Regions from separate parts of the Microbacterium sp. BE35 genome, predicted to be linked through region 3. Evidence: predicted binding sites of a transcription regulator. Region 3 holds the regulator's gene; each other region holds the start of a gene.
The links. The regulator LexA, encoded in region 3, represses DNA repair genes until DNA is damaged. The targets are predictions, from matches to a motif close to TCGAACANNTGTTCGA.

Region 1 (5,662 bases), on a different contig from region 3:
TCATGGGCGTGCGCACGGGCGGGATCGGACTGGGGCTCTGGGGTGTCGTCGGCACCGCAATCCTGGTCTTCGTCTTCCGACTCGAGCCGGGCTCGCCGCCGGTGGACGCGTTCTTCATCATCATCGCGGTGATCACGGCGTCGTCCGCGATGCAGGCCGCCGGCGGCATCGACTACCTCGTCGCGATCGCCTCGAAGATCATCCAGCGCAATCCCGCCCGGCTGACCTTCGTCGCGCCGCTCGTCGCCTTCGTGTTCACCGTGCTCTCGGGAACCTCGAACATCTTCTTCGCCCTGATCCCGGTGATCTACGAGACCGCCTACCGCAACGGGCAGCGGCCCGAACGCGCTCTCGCGGCGTCGACCGTGACCTCCGGCCTCGGCATCACCGCGAGCCCCGTGTCTGCGGCGATGGCGGCCTATCTCGTGCTCATGGACGGCACCGGGTACGGCCTGCCGCAGATACTGGCGGTGACGGTGCCGGCGGCGATCGTCGCGTGCATCGCGACCTCGTTCGTCCAGCAGCGCATCGGCAAGAACCTGCTCGACGACCCCGTGTTCCTCGCGCGCGTCGAGCAGGGCACGGTCGAGGTGCCGGCGCCGCTCAAGGCCGCATACGCCGCGAAGGTCGGCGGCAGCGCAGGCGCGGGTACGTCGAGCCTCGGCGCCCCCGTCGGCGGAGCGGTCGAGAAGGCGGGGCCCGTCGATCACCCCGTGCCTCCGGGCGGGGCGACGGCGGCGTGGATCTTCATCGCCGGCACGCTGCTGGTCGTGATGCTCGGCCTGTTCCCCTCGCTGCGACCGGCGTTCCCGAACGATGACGGCGAGCTCGTGCCGATCGGGATGTCGCCGGTCATCGAGATGGTGATGTTCACGGTCGCCCTCGTGATCATCCTCGTGCGCAAGGTCAAGCCGTCGGTCGTGGTCGAGCAGCCGCTGCTGCGTGCCGGTTATGTCGCCGCTGTCGCGCTGTTCGGCATCGCGTGGATGGCCGACACCTTCATCTCGGCCAATGAGGAGACCATCATCGAGCCGCTGGGAAAGATGATCGAATCCAACCCGCTCCTGCTCGCGGTCGCGCTGTTCCTCATGGCCGGTCTCACGACCAGTCAATCCGCCACGACGAACACCCTGATACCGATCGCGCTCGCCGCCGGGCTCGCGCCGGGAGTGATCACGGCGATGTGGCCGTCGCTCATCGGCGTCTGGCTGTTCCCGGCGAACGGCTCGCAGATCGCGTCGGTCGAGACCGACCAGACCGGCTCGACGAAGCTCACCCAGGTGCCTGTCTGGCACTCCTTCACGATCCCGATGCTCGTGTCCTGGGTGGCCGTCGTGGCATCGGGTCTGCTCATCCAGCTCATCATCCCGGCGTGAACCGCCGGGTCCACGGCGTCTGAGAGCGCGTCCGCGCGCGGAGAGGGGCAAGCATGTCTGACACGAACGAGATCGCGGAGGGCGCCGCCGCGCTCATGCCCGAAGTGATCGATCGCCTCGAGACCCTGGTGCGGATCCCTTCTGTGGCCTTCCCGGGCTTCGATCCCGAGCCCGTTCACGAGATGGGTCGAGCCGTGGTCGAGCTCTTCGAAGCGGCCGGCGCGAAGGGCGTGTCGCTCGTCGAGGTCCCTGATGGATATCCCTGCGTTTTCGCCGACCTTCCCGGACCCGCGGGGTCGCCGACGGTGCTGCTCTACGCCCACTACGACGTGCAGCCGGCGCCCGACAGCCAGCGGTGGTCCACCCCGCCGTTCGAACCGGTCAGGAAGGAGGACGGGCGCATCTACGGCCGCGGCGCCGCCGACGACAAATCCGGGCTCGTCATCCACTACGCGACCCTCAAGCTGCTCGGCGCCGACCGGCCGTGCCGGGTGAAGATCCTCGTCGAGGGGGAGGAGGAGACGATCTCGCACCTCGAAGCCTTCGTCGAGGCGAACCCCGAGAAGTTCGCGGCGGACGCGTACGTCATCGCGGACATCGGTCCCCAGGCGCCGGGTCGGCCAGGGCTCACCACGGCACTCCGCGGCGATGTCGCGTGCACCGTCACGGTGCGGACGCTCGCGAACCCGGTGCATTCGGGGGAGTTCGGGGGAGCCGCGCCCGACGCCCTCACCGCGATGATCCGCATCCTCGACTCGCTGCACGATGAGAACGGCGACACGGTGATCCCGGGCGTCGGCAGCGGCCACTGGGACGGCGCGGAGATGGACGAGGACGTGTACCGCGGCGGGTCGGCGATCCTGCCCGGCGTGGAGTTCCTCGGCACCGGCTCGCTGTCGGACCGCATCTGGGCGAAGCCGTCGGTCACCGTCCTCGGCATGGACGTGCCGAACACGACCGAGGCGTCGAACGTGCTGCTGAACGAGGTGAAGGCGAAGCTGTCGATGCGCATCATCCCGGGTTCCGACGGCGACGCCCAGCTGGAGGCGCTCATGGCGCACCTCCGTTCACAGCGGCCCTGGAACGCCGAGGTGGTCGTCGAGAAGGTCAAGGTGGGGCATCCGTTCGCCGTCGACGAGTCGCACCCGGCGATCGTCGCCGCAGAGGACGCGTTGCGCGAGGCGTACGGCGCCGACGTGGAGCCCATCGGCAGCGGCGCGTCGATCCCGCTCGTGGCGTCGTTCAAGAAGATCGCTCCCGACGCGGCCATCGTGCTGTGGGGCGCCGAGGACACCGCGTACGCGCGCATCCACGCGTCCGACGAATCGGTCGATCCGAAGGAGATCGAGCGGATGATCGTCGCCCAGACGCTGTTCATCCGCGAATTCGCCGGATGAGGGCGGATGCTGCGACCCGCGGCGTGCGACGGAACTACAGCGTTGTAACGCCATCGGGGAAAGTCATCCGGTTGACTCTGTGGCTTCGCGCGGCGGTCGAGCGCGCGACGCGGAACGTATGGGGCGAACCTCTGTGAAGGACCCCTTCCGGGAACCCCTTCTGGAACGAGGGTCCGGAAGGGGTTCCTTCTGCGCTGCTTCCTGATCGCGCCGATAATGCACATTATGTCAACTCGCCCGGAGACCGCGGGACGCGGGAATCTCACGGGCTCCCCTGAAATACCTATTGAGCCGGGACTGTGAGATCGACTTCGTCGGCGTTCAGCTTGCGGTGTCGTGTGCACGCGTTGGATGCGGACGACACAGCGAGTGTCACGGGCGCCGTCGTCCCCACATGCTGGAAGCACGCGACGCGACGCAGAGTCTCTCCGGCCGGCCTGTTCGGCGCGACCGTGTGCCGCATCTTCGATCGAAGATCACGTTGGGGCTATGCAGAATCGAAGATAAGTACTAAACTCGATTCATGGAAGCCCTCTCGCCGACCGTTGGCCATGTGGGCCATGCGTTCGTGCTCAGGGAGTTGTTCGGGGACGCGGAGTCAGCGCAGTTCGAGATGAACCGGCGTGCGGCGCGGCAGAGCGAGCATCTCGCCGAGGTACTCGACTTCGCGCGCGCACATCCTGAGCTGTACGTGAACGTGGACTTCGATCCGCGCCTGGCCGGAGGGTTTCCATCGCTCGGCGGCGATGCCACGCTGGCGGAGCGGTGCGCAGCTCTCGAGGCGTCGTCGCGGCTGCGCCTCACGGAGGGCGAAGTGCGGTCGTCGGCGGCCGTGGCGCAGCGGGCGCTCGCGCAACTCCCCCGCGTTTGGCAGGCCGCGCGCGATGGGCTGATATCGATCGCGCATGTGAAGGCCGTACTCGCCCAGATGCCGCTGATCGAGAGCGTGCCCGATGCGAGCGGCGGGTTCGATGAGCTGATGCGCGATATCGCCGTGTCGTCCACGGTCAGCGGCACCCGCCGGCAGGCTCGCCAGGTCGCCGACCGGCTGACGGCGTGCACCCGCACGCAGCGGCACGCAGCCGCCTTCGCTCGACGCACGGTGTACGTCGAGGACGTCGCCGACGGCATGTCGTGGGTATACGCGATGGTCACAACAGATCGTGCACACGCTTTCGACCGCGAACTCTCGCTGACGGCGAAGCAGATGCCTGCGGTCGAGCGCAACGGTCGCACGACGGGGCAGATCCGTGCGGATCTGTTCGCTGAAATGTTGATCGGCGGCGACGTCACTCGAGTGAAGTCAAAGGTGCTCGTGACTGTTCCATTCGACCGGCTCGCTCCCGCGGCGAGGGCGAGCGTGCGCGTCCCGGCGACCTCCACCGGGGTGGCGGGTCTGGATCTGAACAGTGACTGCCTGATCCCCGGAATCGGAACGATCGACGATGCCACCGCCCGGCAGCTGCTGCTCGACGCCGGCGCATTCACAAGGGTGATCACCGAGCCGGTGACCGGCGTCATCCTCGATATGGACCGCCGATCCCGCAAGGCCACCCCTGCGCAACGAGAGTGGCTGGCTCTGGTGCATGGCACGTGCGCACGCGACGGCTGCGACCGCCTCGCGATCGACGGAGACATCGATCACCACTGCGCCTATCACGGTCCTGGTCGCGGCGTGACCGACATTGCGAACCTCGATCCGCTGTGCGACCCCGACCACGCGCTGAAAGACACCACGCTGCTCCGGCATCAGAGGCGGGAGGACGGCAGCATCGAGGTTGATTTTCCCAGCGGGCATCACACCACGAACCCGTTCGCGGGTCTGCGAGAACGCGTCCGCGCGTTGCTCGAGCGGATCGCAGAACCGCCGGAGAACCCGCCCTTCTGACGTCCGGTGCGGCACGATCGAATCGAACCGCGATAGTCGGGCGCCTCCGTGCGCGCCCGACGAGGCTGGTGTGGAGGGAGGAACCGTGATCGCGATTCTCAACCGGGTGATCGAGGTCGCCGAAGCCGACTTGTCGGACGACGTCGACCTCGCCGGGCTCGCCGCGAGCCTCGGCACCACCGAGTACCACGTGCGTCGCATGTTCTCGTCGCTGGCGGGCATGCCGCTTTCGGAGTACATCCGGCGTCGGCGAATGACGGTCGCGGCTGCCGATGTGCTCGGCGACGGCGAGATGCTCGACACCGCGGTGCGCCATGGCTACGGCTCCACCGAGGCGTTCGGTCGTGCGTTCCGGGCGGTGCACGGTGCGAGCCCCGCTGATGTGCGCCGCGACGGCGGTCCCCTTCGATCGCAACCGCAGCTCAGGTTCCGCCTGACCGTAGAAGGGAACACACCCATGGACACCCGTATCGCCGACCGACCGGCCTTCCTGCTGATCGGTCATGCCGCACGCGTGCCTCTCATCCACGAAGGCGTCAATCCGCACATCCAGGCCCACATCGTCTCTCTGTCCGTCACCGAGCACGCCCGGCTCAAGGAGCTGAGCAGCACCGAGCCGGCTGGGCTGCTGCAGGTGAGCGCCGACGTGGACGCCGACTACACCGAGGGAAGCGAATTGACCTACCTCCACGGCGTCGCGGTCGGTGAGGACGTCTCCCCGCCCGATGATCTCGATGTGATCGAGGTTCCGGCCGGCGCGTGGGCGGTCTTCCGCACGGAAGGCCCATACCCCGCCGCACTTCAATCGACCTGGGCCGCAACGGCGAGCGAATGGTTCCCTTCCAACCCCTGGCGACTGCGCCCGGGCCCGTCCATCGTGGCGGTGCTCGACCGCTCCCCCGACTTCAGTACCGCGACGTGCGAGCTCTGGCTTCCGGTCGAGCGCGAGTAGGGCCGGGTCGAACTCCGGCTGGGTTCAGAGAGAGGCTGCGAGGATCGAC
Region 2 (5,662 bases), 840 kb from region 3:
TCTCGTTTCAGCGAACCACGGCGGTGATCGTCACCAGCTCCGCCAGGACGTGCTCGCTCACGGAGCCCAGCAGCAGCCGCGCGAGTCCGGTGCGGCTATGGGTGCCGACGACCGCCAGCCGCGCGGTGGCCGCCACCTCGTTGATGACCGAACCCGGATCGCCCTCGGCGACGTGGGTCTCGATGCGCAGGTCGGGGTGGGTCCGGCGCACGTCGGCCAACAGCTCGTCGAGGGATCGCTCGGTCTGAGCCTGGAGGTCTGTCAGGTAGAGGTCGGGGTAGAACGAGACGCTTCCGCCCATCGCGTAGTCGGCCCCGGCACTCACAGGGATCCATGCCGACACGGCCGTGAGTGCGTCGCCGGATGCTGCGGCCTCCGCCGCGGCGAACTCCAGTGCCCGCTGCGACACGTCCGACCCGTCGACGCCCACCACGACTCCGCGGCGATCCGAGAGGTCGAGATCCGGGACGACGATCACCGTGCAGTGCGCACCCGCGACGATGCGACGGCCATGCGGCCCCCGCCGCACGTGTCCCTCTCCGCCGAGGTCGCTGCCGATCACGAGCAGCGCGGCATCCGCCGACTGCTCGATCAGCACCTCGGTCGGGTTGCCGTGCGACACGACGGTGCGCACGTCCAGGTCGGCGCTCTGCAGGCGCGCGATCTCGCCGTCGGCCAGCGCCTGGGCGTCGTCCAGCGCGCGCTGCAGCACCTCGTCCTCGCCCACGGCGCCGACCGCCCCGCCCACCACCGACACGAGCACCAGATCGCGCCCGGTGGCCGCCGCGCGACCCGCCGCCCAGTCGGCGACCCGCTGCCGCACCGGTCTGCCTGTCACACCTGCCACGATCGCGTCAGCCACCCTGGCTCTCCCTTCGACGTCCCGAGGTTAGCGACGCGCACCGCCGCGAGGGAAGTCGGACCTACCCCGCCGGCGATCCGGCCGTGAACGGGGGAACGAGCTGGACGGTCTGCTCGGGATCGATGATGCGCATGACGGCGGTCTGCAGGATCGTCCGGTTCACGATCGAGGACGCGGAAGTGAACCAGGCCTCGTAGCTCGTCCGGTTGTCGGGCAACGCCCACGCCAGCTCGAGCCCGTGCGTGAGGACACCCTGTGTCTGGCCCCCCATCGAATGCTCATAGGCGAGCTGGGCGTCCATCGACGCGGAGATGATCAGGCGCCGCGGCCCATCGTTCACGCGCTCGCGCACAATGACGGGATCGGGCACGAAGAGGCCGCGCACGATCGTCTCGGAGTGACAGGAGTCGACCACGATCGTCGCTGTGAGGTCGCGCCGCGCCTCGCGCCAGAACGGCACCCACCAGTCGTCGATGAGGGGCAGATCGGAGAGGGCGAACAGCTCGTCCATGCGGTCAGGCTCTTCGGGATCCCACGTCTGCACCTGGAAGCCGTGCCCTACGAGAACGATCACCAGCGACGTGCAGCTGCACGGAATCTCCCGACGCACGTGCCTTTCCAGTTCGGCGGTCACCGCCGCGAGCGTCGTGTCTTCGGGGCTCTCCAGTCGAGAGATGACCGCGTCGGGCGCGGCGTCGATGACCATGTTCGTGTACGACGTGAGATCGGTGCTCACGCCTTCCAGCGCAGCGAATCGGAAGTCACCGTCTTGGTAGGGCTCGGTGGCGGTGACGAACCTTCCGTCGTTGTCGGACCACCGCACCGGCGCCGGCGCGGCCACACCGATCAGCACCGCGTGCACCTCGCTCATTCGTCACCAGTCGTTGACTGCCCGTCGTCGGTCTGAGTGGTCGCGGGCGGATCGGGGATGGCCTGTCCGACCGTCAGCGCCGTCAGCGAGAGCACGATCAGCAGCACGCCGATGACGAATGCGGCAATGGTTCCGCGGACCTTGCTCAGCGCCGCCGCGAGCTTCTCGACGTCGGCGATGCTCATGCCCAGGCCCCCGGCGCCCCTCGAGCCGCCTGCGGCGATGGCCACCCGCGCGCGCTGTCGGCCTCTCGCCTCGAGCAGCGCCATCCAGACTCCCGCAAGGATCGCGATGACTCCGGCGGCGAGGGCGACAGTGCTCGCCGCAGCGATGACCCGCTCGGTGAGGTCGGATTCGGTGTCGTCGAGGCCGCCCATCGGCAGGATCCACAGGAGCATCCAGGCGGCGAGACCCGCGAACACGAAGGCGAGCCCCCGGAACACCTTGCCCGTGCGGCGGGCGAAGTCGGCGTCGTACTCGCCGACTGCGACCTCGGCAGGGCCGACGATGTCCCCGCCGCCTCCGTTGCCGGGAGGCTGCCCCGTGACGGGGCCCGTGGTGAGGGTGATCCGCATCGGCGCCGACACGACCTCGTCGGCTCCTGCGCCGACCGAGGCATGCACCTCGCCGGCCGGCTGCGCGGTGAACACAACGTTCGCGTTCCATTCGGTGGCCGTGGCGGAGCGGGCCGCGTTGGCGAACGTCGCTGCGATCGGCACTGTGCCCGACTTCAGGGACGGAGCGGGGATCGCCACCGTCGACGTCACGGTGAATCTCACGGGCGCCCCCGGCGGCACTGCCGCGAGCGGCGCGGGCGCGGTCACCGGCTGCTTCGGAGCCACGACTGCGGCGAGGGTCAGCACCGGCTTTCCGGGCGCGGGCGCTGGGGCCGGCGCGGGCGCTGGGGCCGGCGCGGGCGCTGGGGCCGGCGCCGGAGCCTGGTCGGGTGGCGCGGGCGCCACCGGTTCGCCATCTTCTCCGGGCGGCACGGGCGGCTTCTCCCCTTCGGGCGCATTCGCCACCGGCGCTGGGGCATCTGCAGCCGCAGCATCCGCATCGGCGCCGTTTGCTGCAGGCTCGTTGTTCTGAGCGTCGTTCATGGTCTCGCCCCCCGGTCGAACTGGCACGGCGAAACAGCCGCGCCTTCGCGCTGGACCCGAACCGATTGCGCGTTCCCCCCGGCAACCGATGCCCGGATGCTAGCGCTGCGGATGCCGCCGCACAAGGGGCCGCAACGGCGCCGTCCGACCGGACGCGGGGCGCGGCGCAGCATCCGTCAATCCGGAATCCTGCGCCGCTCCATCAGGTGCACGATCGCGAGGCCGATGGTGGCGCCCAGCACGTTGGCGACGATGTCGCGCAGGCTCGGCGTGCGCTCGGAGAGGAGCAGCCCCTGCCCCGACTCGATCACGAGCGTCGTCGCGAGGGCGATCGGCACGACGAGTCCGCGGTGCAGCGGAAGGACGAGCGCCAGCAGCACCCCGAACGGCACGAACAGCGCGACGTTCGCCGTCGTCTCGATGAGTTCGTAGGTCAGCCAGGGAACGGCGCGCGTGATCGCGTGGAGAGGGGCTGACGCTCCGCGATCCACGGGGGTCGGCCAGAACGCGATGAGCGCGAGCATCACGCCATAGACGACGAGCAGACGGATGCCTCGCCCCTGCGTGCGACGCAGGTGGAAGGTGGCGACGGCCGCGGTGGAGGGCTGCGCGGGCGCGACAGCGGGTGCGTCGGTGATGGCGGGCTCCCCTCGGTCGGGCGCCGCGACGCTGCCGCGCAGTGCGGCGATTCTACTCGGCACCGCGTTCGAGCGAGAGTACGCATCGGCGGAGGGAACAGATGTTCGATGGTCACGATACGTGATTCAACCTTAAGATCGTTCATGGCCGAGAAACAGGATCGAGTTCGCGAGCATTTAGCCTGGATCATTCGAACAAATCTTTGACACTCGTGCTCGCCTCCGCTACGCTGAATGCATGACCAGCGCACTGTCGTCCCTCGCCGAGGCGATCGACGTTGCGCGGGGAATCCTGCCCGACGAGCGCGACATCGCGTCGCTCTCGCCGGCCGAGCTGATCGCTCTCAACGAGCAGATCGGGCGCGGCAAACGTCTTGCCGAGAGCGTTCAAGCGCTGGTGGCATCCGAGATCCAGCGGCAGTCACGGCCCGAGCTCGGGCCCGACAGCCTCGCGAAGATCCAGGGCTTCCGCAACCCCACGCAGTTCATCGCGGCGACGATGGGCACGACCACCGGCGACGCCGCCCGGCTCGTGAAGGTCGGCGAGGCCACGACTCCGCGCATGCTGCTCTCCGGCGACAAGGCACCTGCCCGGCATCCGCACGTCGGGCAGGGTCTGAGCGACGGCCGCATCGGAGCGCAGGCGGCGTCGGCGATCATCGCGATGCTCGACCGCGTCGCGATCCGCGCCGGAGCTGAGAAGGTCGACGAAGCCGAGAAGCTCCTCGTGTCGCAGGCTGCCGGGCTCCCCCTCGACGCCCTGTCGAAGCTCATTCTCCGCGCCGAGGCCTGGCTCGACCCCGACGGTGTCGAGCCCCGCGAAGCGGACCTGGCGGCCGAGACGGGGCTGACCATCCGCCGCGATCGCTCCGGCATGATCATCATCAACGGCAAGTTCGACCCGGTGAGCGGCGCGCCGGTCGTGACCGCGCTCGAAGGCATGGTCACTGCGAAGCTCCGCGCCCAGCGCGACGTCGAGAACGCCCGCGCCACGCCCGCGCCCGATGCGCGCACGACGCCCCTGCTCGATGAGACGACGGATGCTGAGCGCCGCACGATCCCGCAGATGCAGGCCGACGCGCTCGTGAGCATCTGCGAGCACGCCCTCGGCTGTGACGAGAAGGACCTCCCCCTGAACGGGGTGACGGTGGTCGTGCGCATGGACCTCGAGACCCTTCGCCAGGGCACCGGCACGGCCGAGATCGACGGCATAGACGCTCCCATCTCGGCCTCGGCGGCCCGCAAGCTCGCGTCCAGCGCCTCGGTGATCCCCTGCGTGCTCGGCGGCGACAGCGAGATTCTCGACTGGGGTCGCGAGCGGCGGCTCTACTCCAGGTCCCAGAAACTCGCCCTCGGCGAGCGCGACGGTGGGTGCACCGGGTGCGGGCTTCCGCCCCAATTCACGAAGGTGCATCACATCCTCTGGTGGAGGCGAGACGCCGGCCCCACCGACCTCGACAATGGCGTGCTGCTCTGCGAATCGTGCCACCACCGGATACATGACAACGGGTGGGACATACAGGTCGAAGGCACCGGTCGAAAAGCCAGGGTGTGGCTCATCCCACCCGTCTACGTCGACCCCGCGCGCACTCCACGCCTGGGCGGACGCGCCCGCTACGACTTCGCAGCCGCCTGACCCAGGCGGGGCACGGTCGTCGGGGCAGGCCGCTATCGTGATCGCCATGGCATCCGCTGGGTCGACGTCGCTCGAGCGCACCTACCGCTACCTGCGGATCGGGCTGGCCGGCACCGTCATCGCGATCTTCGTCGCGATCGCCCAGGCGGCGACGACGTACGGCTGGCTGACCTCCGTCAGCGACTACTTCTACACGCCCGCCCGCGATGTGTTCGTCGGGGCGCTGATCGCAGTCTCCCTCGCGCTGTTCGCCCTGTCCGGACGCGGAGCGGAGCGGGCTCTCCTCGATGCCGCCGCACTGTTCGCGCCGCTGATCGCCCTGGTGCCGACGACTCTCGCGCCCGGCGCCGTGCCCGGCGTCAGCGTCCCGTGCACGGGACGCTGCTTCCCGCCCGCGTATGAGGCGGACGTCGCGAACGGCGTCGTCGTCTACCTCGTGCTCGGGATTCTGCTGCTCCTCGTCGCGCTGGTGCTCGGCGCGCTCGGCCAGGTCTCGCTCGCAGCGGTGTGGCCGTCGCTGCTGATCGCGGCCGTCGTGATCGCCGTGACGGGGCT
Region 3 (5,662 bases):
CCGCTCGGCGAGACCGCGAACCAGGTGGCGCTGGCGCTGCGGGATGAGATCGCCGACCTCGAGGGCGCGGGCATCCGTGTCATCCAGGTCGACGAGCCGGCGCTGCGGGAGCTCCTCCCGCTCAAGGCGGCGGACCAGCCGGCCTACCTCGAGTGGTCGGTCGGCTCGTTCCGCCTCGCGACCGCGGGTGCCGCGCAGGCGACCCAGGTGCACACCCACCTCTGCTACTCGGAGTTCGACGTGGTCATCGACGCGATCGCGGCGCTCGACGCCGACGTGACCTCGATCGAGGCCGCCCGCAGCCGCGGCGAGGTGATCGGCGACATCCGGGCGTCGGGCTTCACGGCCGGCATCGGCCCGGGCGTCTACGACATCCACTCGCCCCGCGTGCCGTCCGTCGGCGAGATCGCCGATCTCCTCGGCCGTGCGGTCGCCGAACTCCCGCTGCGCCGCGTCTGGGTCAACCCCGACTGCGGGCTGAAGACGCGCGGGTACGACGAGACGGTCGCATCGCTGAAGAACCTCGTCGAGGCGACCGAGGCGGTGCGGGCGAGCGTGCCGGCCTAGGAGCCCTTCTTCTTCGACCCGGATGCCGCGGCCACGTCGGTCGCGGCATCCGTCGCGTCCGGGATGACCTCGGTGTCGTTCAGCGGCTCCAGGACGGCGGTCTCCGCATCGCCCGCCTCTTCGTCGACGACATCGGCTTCGGCGACATCGATCTCGAGGTCCGCGGCGGCGGCCAGAGCCTCGTCGGGGCGACGCTGCAGCAGCTCGAAGACCCACCAGACGATGAGCCACACGATCAGCACGAGGAACACCTCGCTCACGCTGAGCGGCCGAAGAAGCATGAGCCAGAGGATCGCCAGGCCTCCCAGCACGATGCGCACGAGGATCCGCTGCGCGTAGAGCCACGTCCCGAAGCGGCCGGTGTCGATGCCGCGCTTCAACGCGGCCCCCCGCAGCCCCGCATTCACCGAGGCGACACCGCTGCGTGCCGCCGTGGCACCACGCCAGCGACCGGACATCCACGCGATCACGGCGATCACGACGCCCAGCAGCGTGAGCACGATCGCCGTATCGCGCATCGCGGCGGTGATCTGCTCGTACATCGACGCGAGGGCACCTGCGGGTACGCCGAGGTTCGGCGCGCTGAGCGCAAGCACCGAACCCCCGATGCCCAGCGCGATCGCAAGGATCCCCGCACCGACGGCGATCCCGACCCCGCTGCCGAGGACGGCGGTGGAGCGCCGCCGCGCGATCAGGATGCCCGCCAGGAAGAGCACGAGCGCGATGATCGGGGTCCACCAGCCGGCGGCGACGGCGAGGTTGTAGACGGTGCCGACCACCGTGAGGGCGTCGCTCTGCGCGACGACGATGGTCTTGTCGATGACCGGGATGGACTCGGCGAAGGTGATGCCGCGATCTACGAGGCGCTTCTTGACCTCCTCGATGATCGGGCCGAGCTGGATGCCCACCTCGCCGGTGTCGCTGATCACCACGGCGCCGCCGGAGGTGCCCCCGGCGGCGACGGCCGCCAGCGACTTGTGACTGGCTCGCAGCGCCGTCTCCCACACATCGGCGAACGCGTCGGACTGCACCAGACGCGTCACCGTGGTGTCGACGAGGTTCTGCAGACCTTGGGCGGCGGGTGCCCGCAGCAGATCGAGAGCGGCGAGAGCCCGCGGCGGCAGATCGAGCTGCTGGATGCCGTCGAACAGGTCGTTCGTCAGGCCCTCGAGGTCGAGCGAGTCCTCGATCGCCGTGGTGACCTGGTCGGCCACGAGTGCCTGCACCTGCGGATCTTCGGCGAGCGGGGCGAAGGTCTCCACGAACCGGGTCTCGTCGACCAGTTCGACCCGCGCCCATGCCGCGACGATCGAGACCGGCACCAGGATCGTCGCGATGACGATGCACAGCGCCGACAGGAAGGCCCGCCAGCGGTTGCCGTGCGCCCTCTCGGAAGGAGCTGGCGGCGGCGGCGATCCGGCGCGCAGTCGGGCGTTCTCGGCCTCGAGGGCGTCGAGGCGGGCGCGGAGCGCGGCGGACTCGTCCGCGGCGGTGACGTCGGTCATTCCCCCCTTATAGCGCTTGGCCGTGATCCACCGCCACCCGCCTCACGAGTTGGTGTCGAACTGTGCCTGAACGAAGGTCGACGAGATCGGCACGGCTGCGCTCGATCAACGGATTCAGACCGCGCGCAGCACCGCGACGACCTTGCCGAGCACGGTGGCGTCGTCGCCCAGGATCGGCTCGAACGCGGAGTTGCGGGGGAGGAGCCAGGTGTGGCCGTCGCGCTGGCGGAACGTCTTCACGGTCGCCTCGCCGTCGAGCATCGCCGCGACGATGTCGCCGTTGTCGGCGGTGGCCTGCGATCGCACCACGACCCAGTCGCCGTCGCAGATCGCGGCGTCGATCATCGACTCGCCGGAGACCTTGAGCATGAAGAGGTCGCCCTTGCCGACGAGCTGGCGCGGGAGCGGGAAGATCTCCTCCACCTGCTGTTCGGCCGTGATGGGAACGCCCGCGGCGATGCGTCCGACCAACGGAACGAGCGCGGCGTCGCCGACCGACGGCGCCGCGTCGGCGGGGCTCTCGGTGGCGGTGCCGGGCAGGTCGATGAGGACCTCCATGGCGCGGGTCTTCCCGGCATCGCGCCGCAGGTAGCCGCTCAGCTCGAGCTGGTTGAGCTGGTGCGTGACGCTCGACAGCGACTTGAGGCCGACGGCATCGCCGATCTCGCGCATGCTGGGCGGGTAGCCGTGACGGGCGATCGAGCGCTGGATCACTTCGAGGATCGCGAGCTGCTTGTCGCTCAGGCTCTTGCGCCGGCGGGTCTGGGGCTTCTCTCGCCCGGCCGCGTCGCTCATCTTCCGGCTCCGTCCTGCGCTCGGCCCGAGCGCTGTTTCTTCGAATGTCGGAGGCCCGTGGTGGGGTTCTCGTATCGAAACCGTATCCGGATCGCACGCGATGAGGTGGCAACCTCCCCGCGTGTCGCGTTCGAGAGATCGACGTCGGAATCCGGTATTGACATCGTACAGACTCGAAGATAGCTTCGGAAGAGAGGTTCGCATTCCCCACTCCCGGCCGAGTGGAGAATGCGAATCTCTCCCCATCAGGAGGAGACGAGCATGACCGCGATCGACTTCACGACGACCGTCCCGTCGCCGGCCCGGGCAGCCGGCGCCGCAGCCCAGCGCGCCACGCGCGCCGTCGCCGGGCGATCCACGCGTCTGCGGTTGACGGTGCGCGGTCGTCGCGTGCTCGCCGTGCTGGCCGCCCTTCCGGCGGTGATCGCCCTGAGCGTGGCGGTGCTCGGCGGCGGCGTGGCGCTTGCGTCGCGCGACGCGGGTGCCCCCGCGGGATCGTTCACCACGGTCACGGTCGCGCCCGGCGAATCGCTGTGGACGATCGCCGAAGAGGTCGCCCCCGACCGCGACCCGCGCGACGTCGTCGACGAGCTCGTGCGGCTGAACGCGCTCGACACCGTCCTCGTCCAGGCAGGCCAGCGTCTCGCGATCCCGGCGGCGTACGGCCGCTGATCCAGCGGTGCGTCGCGCGGCGTCACGCGGCGACGACGTGCCGACGGGCGGGCCTACCATGGGATGGGTGAGTGCACGTCTCGAAGACCTCCCCATACGCGCCGATCTCCGCGGGCAGAAGCCCTACGGCGCCCCGCAGGCGCCGCTTCCGGTCGCCCTGAACGTCAACGAGAACACGCACCCGGTTCCCGCCGAGGTCGCGGACGACATCCTCGACTCGATCGCACTCGCACTGCGCGACGTCAACCGCTACCCCGACCGCGAGTTCACCGCCCTGCGCGAGGGCTTCGCCGGCTATCTGGGTCACGGTCTCACCCGCGACCAGATCTGGGCTGCGAACGGCTCGAACGAGGTACTGCAGCACATCCTGCAGGCGTTCGCAGGCCCGGGGCGCACCGCCTTCGGGTTCACGCCCACGTACTCGATGTACCCGCTGCTCACGCGCGGCACCGGCGCGGAATGGATCTCGGGCACCCGCTCGGCCGACTACACGATCGACGCCGAAGACGCGGCGTCCCAGATCGCGGACGCCTCGCCCGACGTGATCTTCCTGTGCTCGCCGAACAACCCGACGGGCACACCTCTTGGCCTGGACGTCGTCGAAGCCGTGTACGAGGCGAGCGACGGAATCGTCATCGTCGACGAGGCGTACTTCGAATTCGCCCCGCACGACGAGCGCTCGGCGCTGACGCTGCTGTCGGGGCGCGAGCGCCTCGTCGTGTCGCGCACCATGAGCAAGGCATTCGCGTTCGCCGGGGCGCGCGTGGGCTACCTGGCCGCGGATCCCGCCCTCATCGACGCGCTGCGCCTCGTGCGCCTGCCCTATCACCTCAGTGCGCTGACCCAGGCGGCGGCGTCGGCCGCGCTGCGCCACGCCCCCGTCATGCTGGGCATGGTCGACGAGATCGTCGCTCAGCGCGACCGCATCTCGGCCACGGTCGAGGCGCTCGGCTACACGCCCCACGAGTCGTGGACGAACTTCGTGCTGTTCGGGGGCGTCGCCGATCCGGCGGCCACCTGGCAGGCCCTGTACGACGAGGGCGTGCTCATCCGCGACGTCGGCATCCCGTCTCACCTGCGGGTCACCGCGGGCACCGCGGATGAGACCACCGCATTCCTCGACGCCCTCGCCTCGGTAGGATCGGCGACATGAGCGCCGCACCACGTACCGCCTCGCTGCGCCGGGCGACGAGCGAGTCGACGGTCGAGCTCGAGCTCGATCTCGACGGCACCGGCCGCAGCCGCATCGACACCACGGTGCCGTTCTTCGACCACCTCCTGACGGCGTTCGCGAAGCACTCGCTCACCGACCTCACGGTCCGGGCGTCGGGCGACACCGACATCGACGCCCATCACACCGTGGAGGACATCTCGATCGTGCTCGGCCAGGCCATCCGCGAGGCGCTCGGCGACAAGTCGGGCATCTCGCGCTACGGCGACGCGCTCGTGCCGCTCGACGAGGCGCTCGCGCAGGCGGTGGTCGACATCAGCGGCCGCCCCTACCTGGTGCACACCGGCGAGCCCGCAGGCTTCGAGCACCACCTCATCGGCGGCCACTTCACCGGATCGCTCGTGCGGCACACCTTCGAGGCCATCGCTTTCAACGCGGCGCTGACCGTGCACGTGCGCGTGCTGTCGGGGCGCGATCCGCACCACATCGCCGAGGCGGAGTACAAGGCGTTCGCGCGGGCGTTCCGTCAGGCGAAGGCGCTCGACCCGCTCGTCGATGGCGTCCCGAGCACGAAGGGCGCCCTGTGACCGCAAGCACTCCCGCCGAGCGGGAGAAGCCGCTCGTCGCCGTCCTCGACTACGGTTCGGGCAACGTGCACTCCGCGGTCAAGGCCCTGGTCGCGGCCGGCGCCGACGCGCGTCTGACCTCCGATCGCGGCTTCATCATGGACGCGGACGGACTCTTCGTTCCCGGTGTCGGCGCATTTCGCGCGGTGGCCGAGGCGCTCCGCGCCAGCCGCGGCGACGAGCTCATCGAGCGCCGCCTCGCCGGGGGCCGTCCGGTGCTCGGCGTGTGCGTCGGCATGCAGATCTTCTTCGAGCGCGGAGTGGAGCGCGGCGTCGACACCGAGGGCATGGGGGAGTGGCCGGGCGTCGTGACCGAGCTCGACGCC
Region 4 (5,662 bases), on a different contig from region 3:
AGCTGGACTTGGTCACGCCGGGCAGCTCGCCACGGTGCGCCATGTCACGGAAGCGGACACGCGAGATGCCGAACTTCGTGAGGACACCGCGGGGGCGACCGTCGATGACGTCGCGCGAGCGCAGGCGGACCGGCGACGCGTTGCGGGGCAGCTTCTGCAGGCCCACGCGAGCGGCTTCGCGCTCCTCGTCGGTCGACGTCGGCGAAACGAGCGCCTTCTTCAGCTCAAGGCGCTTGGCGGCGTAGCGGTCGACGACCTCCTGGCGCTGCTTGTTGCGCGCGATCTTGCTCTTCTTAGCCATGGATCAACGCTCCTCTCGGAAATCGACGTGCTTGCGGATGACCGGGTCGTACTTCTTGAGCACGATGCGGTCGGGGTTGTTGCGGCGGTTCTTGCGCGTGACGTAGGTGTAACCCGTGCCCGCGGTCGAACGCAGCTTGATGATCGGACGGACGTCCTGTGCCTTCTTGGCCATTAGAGCTTCACACCCTTCGCCTGGAGGTCACGCACGACCGCCTCGATGCCGCGAGCGTCGATGACCTTGATGCCCTTGGCCGAAACGTTCAGCTTGATGTTGCGACCCAGCGACGGAACGAAGTAGGTCTTCTTCTGCACGTTCGGGTCGAAGCGGCGCTTCGTCCGGCGGTGCGAGTGCGAGATGTTGTGACCGAAGCCGGGAACTGCTCCAGTCACCTGGCACACTGCTGCCATAGTGATGTCTCCTTAGTACCGTGAAGCCGGACGGCTTCACCCAAGATCCCTTGTCTGCACCCCGCGCCGGATCCGGCCGGTGAAGGCCCGCGAACTGGTGTGGGATACGTACTGCGTGCTGGAGGCGCGCAGACAAAGAGTCAGTCTAGCACGGACGGATGCTGCGCCCCGCCGGCTCCCACCGGCGCTGGGCATGCCGCATCCCGGCGGTCAGGCGGTGAGCGTGTAGCGCGACTTGCCGGCGAGGCGTGGAGTGCGCTGGGCGTCGATCCACGGCGGGGGAATGAGCCACACCTTCGCATCGATGCCGAGACCGTCGACGCGGATCTCCCACCCGTCGGCATGGAGCCGATGGTGACACCCGGTGCACAGCAGGACGCCGTTCTCGAGGTCGGTGCGCCCGCCGTCGCGATCCCACCATTCGAGGTGGTGCCCGTGGCACCACGCCGGTGGCGCCCCGCAGCCGGCGCATCCGCCGTCGCGCTCGCCGAGCGCGAGCTTCTGCGCCGGGGTGAAGAGGCGCTTCGCGCGCCCCCAGTCGAGGATCTCACTGTCACCGCCGAGCACGCACGGGATGATCTGCGCATCTGCCGCCAGGCGGCGCAGCGCGGACGCGGGGATCGGCTGGGCGATGCCGTCGATCGTCGCGGCGCCCGTGCCCGCCTCGAGATCTGCGAGGTCCATCCGCACGACGACGGTCGCGGTCACCCCAGTGGGCACCCGGTCGCACCCGATCGCGTGGCGGCAGAGGTCCGCGAGCGCATCCGCCTGCATCTGCCGAACCGATCGCGGGTCTCGGTCGACCTCGTCGGCGTGTTCGTTGCGGCGCAGCGCATCGCCGACGAGCGCGTCGAACGCCGCCTTTACCGGCGCTCCCGTCTCCGGGTCGAGCTTGCCGGAGATCACCAGCATCCCGTCTCGCTCCTGAATCTGGAGGGTCCGCTCGGAGACGAGCTGCTCGTGTCGCGGCTCGACGCCGTCGGGATCGAGGTGCGCCCCGGCGCGGGCCAGGAGCTTGCCGAGCTCGTCGGGGCGCAACCCCGGAGCCAGCCCCACGAGCTGCCGCTCTGCTTCGTCGAGCCGGGCCGCATCGACGCGCACGGCCAGCCGGTCGAGCAGGCTGATGATCGCAGCGGCCGGCGTCATGCCGATCCCGCCGCCCGCCACCGCCTCGGCGACATGCGGGCGCTTCGCGGGCAGCGCCTCACCGGTGAGCGACACCCGAGGCGCGGTCGCCTCACCGACCTGCACGATGCGCACCGCCTCACCGACGCTCGTGCCGGTGGTCGTCGAGATCAGCACCGCGGGCGATGCGAAACCCTGCTTCTTCGCGAGCGAATCCTTGCCGAGCTCTCGGCGCGACTGCCGCGAGATCTCGGCCGCTACGGGGGCGAACGCGGCATCGACATGGCGCTTCAGCGCACCGAATGCCTGGTTCACCGCCACGAGCTCAGCCGGCGTCAGAGCGCCGGCAGGACGGCCGCCGCCCGCGGTCGTGAGTGCGCGGAGCGCCTCCGCGATGCCGTCGAGCGGTGTTGCTTTCATGGCTCGACCTTAGAACATATCTACGACATCGAGATCACCCTCTGGAACCAGCTGAGAATGGGGGCCTTTCGGCGTCGGCACCCGCCCCTCGTGCCCCTTCTTAGCGCGGCCCTGTCCCCGCGATACCCCTCCTCAGCGCTGCATTCCGCCACGGGAATGCATCGTCGGGGTTGCTCCAAGACGGCGGGCGCCGGTGGCGCGCCGCATTGTGCGCCCCTACAAAATCCCGCACCGCACCGCATTTCGGGTGGACCATGTCGTCAATCCCGGGAGAGGGGATGGACATGAGCGCAACGCACGACGACGGACCCCTGTGGCCTGCGTCTCCGTTCGATCTCGCCGACGCGCACCGGTGCCCGTCGTGCTTCACCGCCGTCACCGCGCGGGTATGCCCCGCGTGCGGCTTCGCGCTGACCGACCCGGGCGCCCCGCGCGTGCTCGAGCTCGGCCGCCAGATGCTCACGCTGGAGCTGTCGCGTCAGCAGCTGATGGACGAGATCCGCCTCGCGCACGCGACGGCTCTGGTCGCGAAAGCCGTCCCCACGCCCCCTCCAGGCGCCGCTGACGCGTCGCCCGGAGCCTCCGGGCGCGTGGGCCCAGCTGCGCCCGCAACGCTCGCAGGCCCGCCGGAGCTCGTCGCGGCCGAGGCCGGCGCCGGCGCCGGCGTGGCCGTGCATCTGGCGCCCGCGGCCGACGCGATGCTCAGCGACTCGGCGCCGCCGACCGGCGCCATCGCCGTCGTGGCCCAGCCAGCGGCGGAGGGGGCGTCCCTCACAGCGCCCGACGCGCTCGAGCTCGTCACCGTGCCGGAGTCCACCACCGCGGCGCCCGCGACGACGGCATCCGAGATCGTGGTGCCCCCGAAGCCGCCCGCACCGGCCGCTTCGGCGCCGCAGGGGCCTGGTGGGCCGTCCGCACCCGTCGCGGTGGCGGCATCCGCTCCCCGCCGCCGGCTCACGGTACCGGTGCTGCTGCTCATCGTCGGCGTGTCGCTGGTCGGCATCGCCGCCGTGTTCTTCCTGCTGCTCGCGTGGTTCTACGCCGACATCGGCGTGCGCGCGCTCATCATCGGCGGCATCACACTCGCGACGATCGCGCTGGCCTCGTGGCTGCGCCGCCGCGATCTGGGGGCGACGGCCGAGGGCATCGGCGCGCTCGGTGTGGGATTGCTCGCGCTGGACGCGTGGGCCGTGCGGGCGAACGACCTGTTCGGCACCGGGTCGACCGACGCCGCTCTGTATACGGGGTTGTCCGCTCTCGTCGTCGCGGTGATCTGCCGCCTGTGGGCGCGAGTGTCGCATCTACGCGGACCCGACCTCGCCGCGTCGCTGGCACTGCCCGCGGGCCTCGGATTCCTCGTGGGCGGACTGACGTCGCTGCCGCCCACGGAAGCCCTCACCGCCGGCCTGCTCGGCGCCGCCGCCGGCGGGCTGGTGCACGCGCTTCCGGCGCCTTGGTCGTCGGCGCGGCGCGGCGAGGACCACGCGGCCGAGCGCCTGGTGCTCGCGCTCAGCGGGGTGGGTGCCCTGGTCGGTGCGGGTCTCACCGCGGCGTTCCTGACCGCGGACGCACTGCCGGTCGTGATCTGGTCGAGCATCGGGCTCGTCGTGCTCGGCGCCGCGCACGCGTGGCTCGCCCATCGGCCGGTCGACGGCGCTCGCTTGCCCGCCGCCGCCGTGGTCTCGGGCGTCGCCTCGGTGGTCGCGACGGCGGCTGCGGGTCTCGCAGGCTGGCAGCTCGCGCTGCGCAGCAACCTCCCGGTCTACGGCGTGCTGGTCGCCCCCGTGCTCGCCGTGCTCGTCGCCGTCGCCATCGACGTCGTGCGAAGCCGACGCGGCACACCCGCATGGGTGCCTGCGGCGATCGCATCGGCGGTCGTCGCCGGGCTGTCGATCGTCGCCGTGGCGCTCGGCTGGGGCGTGCAGGCCATCACCGTCATCGGCGCCTCCTGGACGGCGTGGCGCACGGATGCCTTCGCCGTGCCTGTCGAGGCCCCCGAGGCCCCGCTGCTCGCGGTGATCGCCGCCGTCGTCATCACAGGCCTGCTGTTCGCCGCTCCCACACTGGCCCGCCCCGTGCTGCGCGAGCTCGTGCCGGTGGTGACTACGATCCTGCTGCTGGTCGCGGGCGCGCGCACGGCGGTGCCCGGCGTGCTCGTCGGGGTCTCCGTCGCGCTGGTCGTCGTCACTGTCGTCGTCGTTGCGATCCTGCGGAACCGCGATCGGCGACGCGCCGATGACGCCGGCGCCGCGCCGGAACCCGACGCCGGCCTCATGGCGCGCGGAGTCCCGCTGGGGTATCTGCTCGCCGGCGGGGTCGCCGCCGCGACCGCCTACGCGGGCGGGGTGGCGACGCCGTGGCTGTGGCTCGTCGGGGTCGCGGTCGCGATGGCGTACCCGATCGCGCTGCGGCTGGCCCTGCGGCCGATCGGGGTGGCAGCGGTGGCGGCGGCACTCGCTCCGGTGGCCGTCGCCGCCCTGTCGACTCCGCTCGCTGCGGGGGCGACGTCCGCGGTGACAGGACTGTACGGCGAGGCGACGCCCGTCATCGCGGTGCTGCTGCAGTGGGTCGCTCTGGCGACGCTGGTCGCGGCCGTCGCTCTCCCGGTCGAACAGGCGAGCCGCACCGGGCTGGCCGCAGCCGCCGAGGTCCTCGCCGCGATCGGGCTGGCGGGCACCTTCTCGGCGGTGGCGGTGAACCCCGCCGCCCTCTCCGAGAACGCGTTGCTCACCGCGATCGGCGAGCCCGGTCTCGGCATCGCGCGCGGCGCGCTGCTGCTCGCAGGTCTCACGATCGTCGCCTTCGGCCTCACCCGCATCTCCGGGGTGCCCACGATCCTGGCCGCAGCCCTGACGGCGCCCGTCGCCGCCGCGACGGCGTACGACGTGCTCGGCACCCTCGAGCTGCGCTCGACGGACTGGGCACCGCTCGCCCTCACTGCCGCCGCAGTGGTCGTGCCGCTCGTCTCGGCGGCCACCGTGTTCCGCCGCCGCGCCTCCGACGACGTTCCACCTGCCCCCGTCTCGCAGTGGCCCGCCGACATCGCCCCCGCCCCTCCGCGACCTCGCCCGGCGGATCGAGTGTTCCGCAGGCTCGCCGCCGATCTCGGCGCGGCCCTCACGGTGCTCGTCGTGGTGTGGCCGGTGGCTCCTCTGCTCGTATGGGCCGCACTCGCGATCATCGCCGTCGGCTTCGCCGCGGCATCCGTTTGCCGCGGGTGGGTGGGGACGATCGCGGCGGATCCCGCCGACGATCGCTTCGCGACGACGCGCAACGGGATGCCGCTCCTCGACGCCCCGCGCCGGCTGCTCACGTGGCCGGCGGTCGTCGCGGCGATCGCGGCGTGGTGGACGTGGCTCGACGCCGGCACCCCCGACACGTACTACACGGTGGAGTCGTACGTGGT

Region 1: the regulator LexA is predicted to act here: its motif matches at 3,271-3,286, upstream of J2Y46_RS14475 (DUF222 domain-containing protein).
Region 2: the regulator LexA is predicted to act here: its motif matches at 3,663-3,678, upstream of J2Y46_RS07530 (DUF222 domain-containing protein).
Region 4: the regulator LexA is predicted to act here: its motif matches at 2,267-2,282, upstream of J2Y46_RS04030 (DUF222 domain-containing protein).

What each region holds. Positions count from the first base shown of each region.
Region 1 covers NZ_JAVDXD010000004.1:140,479-146,140, reverse strand. Annotated here, with positions in the region: gene J2Y46_RS14485 (anaerobic C4-dicarboxylate transporter family protein) at 1-1,376, shown strand, start outside; gene J2Y46_RS14480 (M20/M25/M40 family metallo-hydrolase) at 1,430-2,773, shown strand; gene J2Y46_RS14475 (DUF222 domain-containing protein) at 3,297-4,661, shown strand; gene J2Y46_RS14470 (AraC family transcriptional regulator) at 4,747-5,613, shown strand; gene J2Y46_RS14465 (TetR/AcrR family transcriptional regulator) at 5,638-5,662, opposite strand, start outside.
Region 2 covers NZ_JAVDXD010000002.1:272,722-278,383, reverse strand. Annotated here, with positions in the region: gene J2Y46_RS07550 (universal stress protein) at 8-862, opposite strand; gene J2Y46_RS07545 (caspase family protein) at 924-1,733, opposite strand; gene J2Y46_RS07540 (hypothetical protein) at 1,730-2,596, opposite strand; gene J2Y46_RS07535 (VanZ family protein) at 3,010-3,534, opposite strand; gene J2Y46_RS07530 (DUF222 domain-containing protein) at 3,710-5,107, shown strand; gene J2Y46_RS07525 (hypothetical protein) at 5,154-5,662, shown strand, end outside.
Region 3 covers NZ_JAVDXD010000002.1:1,110,641-1,116,302, forward strand. Annotated here, with positions in the region: gene metE (5-methyltetrahydropteroyltriglutamate--homocysteine S-methyltransferase) at 1-567, shown strand, start outside; gene J2Y46_RS11105 (hypothetical protein) at 564-2,072, opposite strand; gene lexA (transcriptional repressor LexA) at 2,187-2,867, opposite strand; gene J2Y46_RS11115 (LysM peptidoglycan-binding domain-containing protein) at 3,129-3,539, shown strand; gene J2Y46_RS11120 (histidinol-phosphate transaminase) at 3,607-4,692, shown strand; gene hisB (imidazoleglycerol-phosphate dehydratase HisB) at 4,689-5,297, shown strand; gene hisH (imidazole glycerol phosphate synthase subunit HisH) at 5,294-5,662, shown strand, end outside.
Region 4 covers NZ_JAVDXD010000001.1:919,239-924,900, forward strand. Annotated here, with positions in the region: gene rpsN (30S ribosomal protein S14) at 1-301, opposite strand, end outside; gene rpmG (50S ribosomal protein L33) at 305-475, opposite strand; gene rpmB (50S ribosomal protein L28) at 475-711, opposite strand; gene J2Y46_RS04030 (DUF222 domain-containing protein) at 922-2,256, opposite strand; gene J2Y46_RS04035 (SCO7613 C-terminal domain-containing membrane protein) at 2,541-5,662, shown strand, end outside.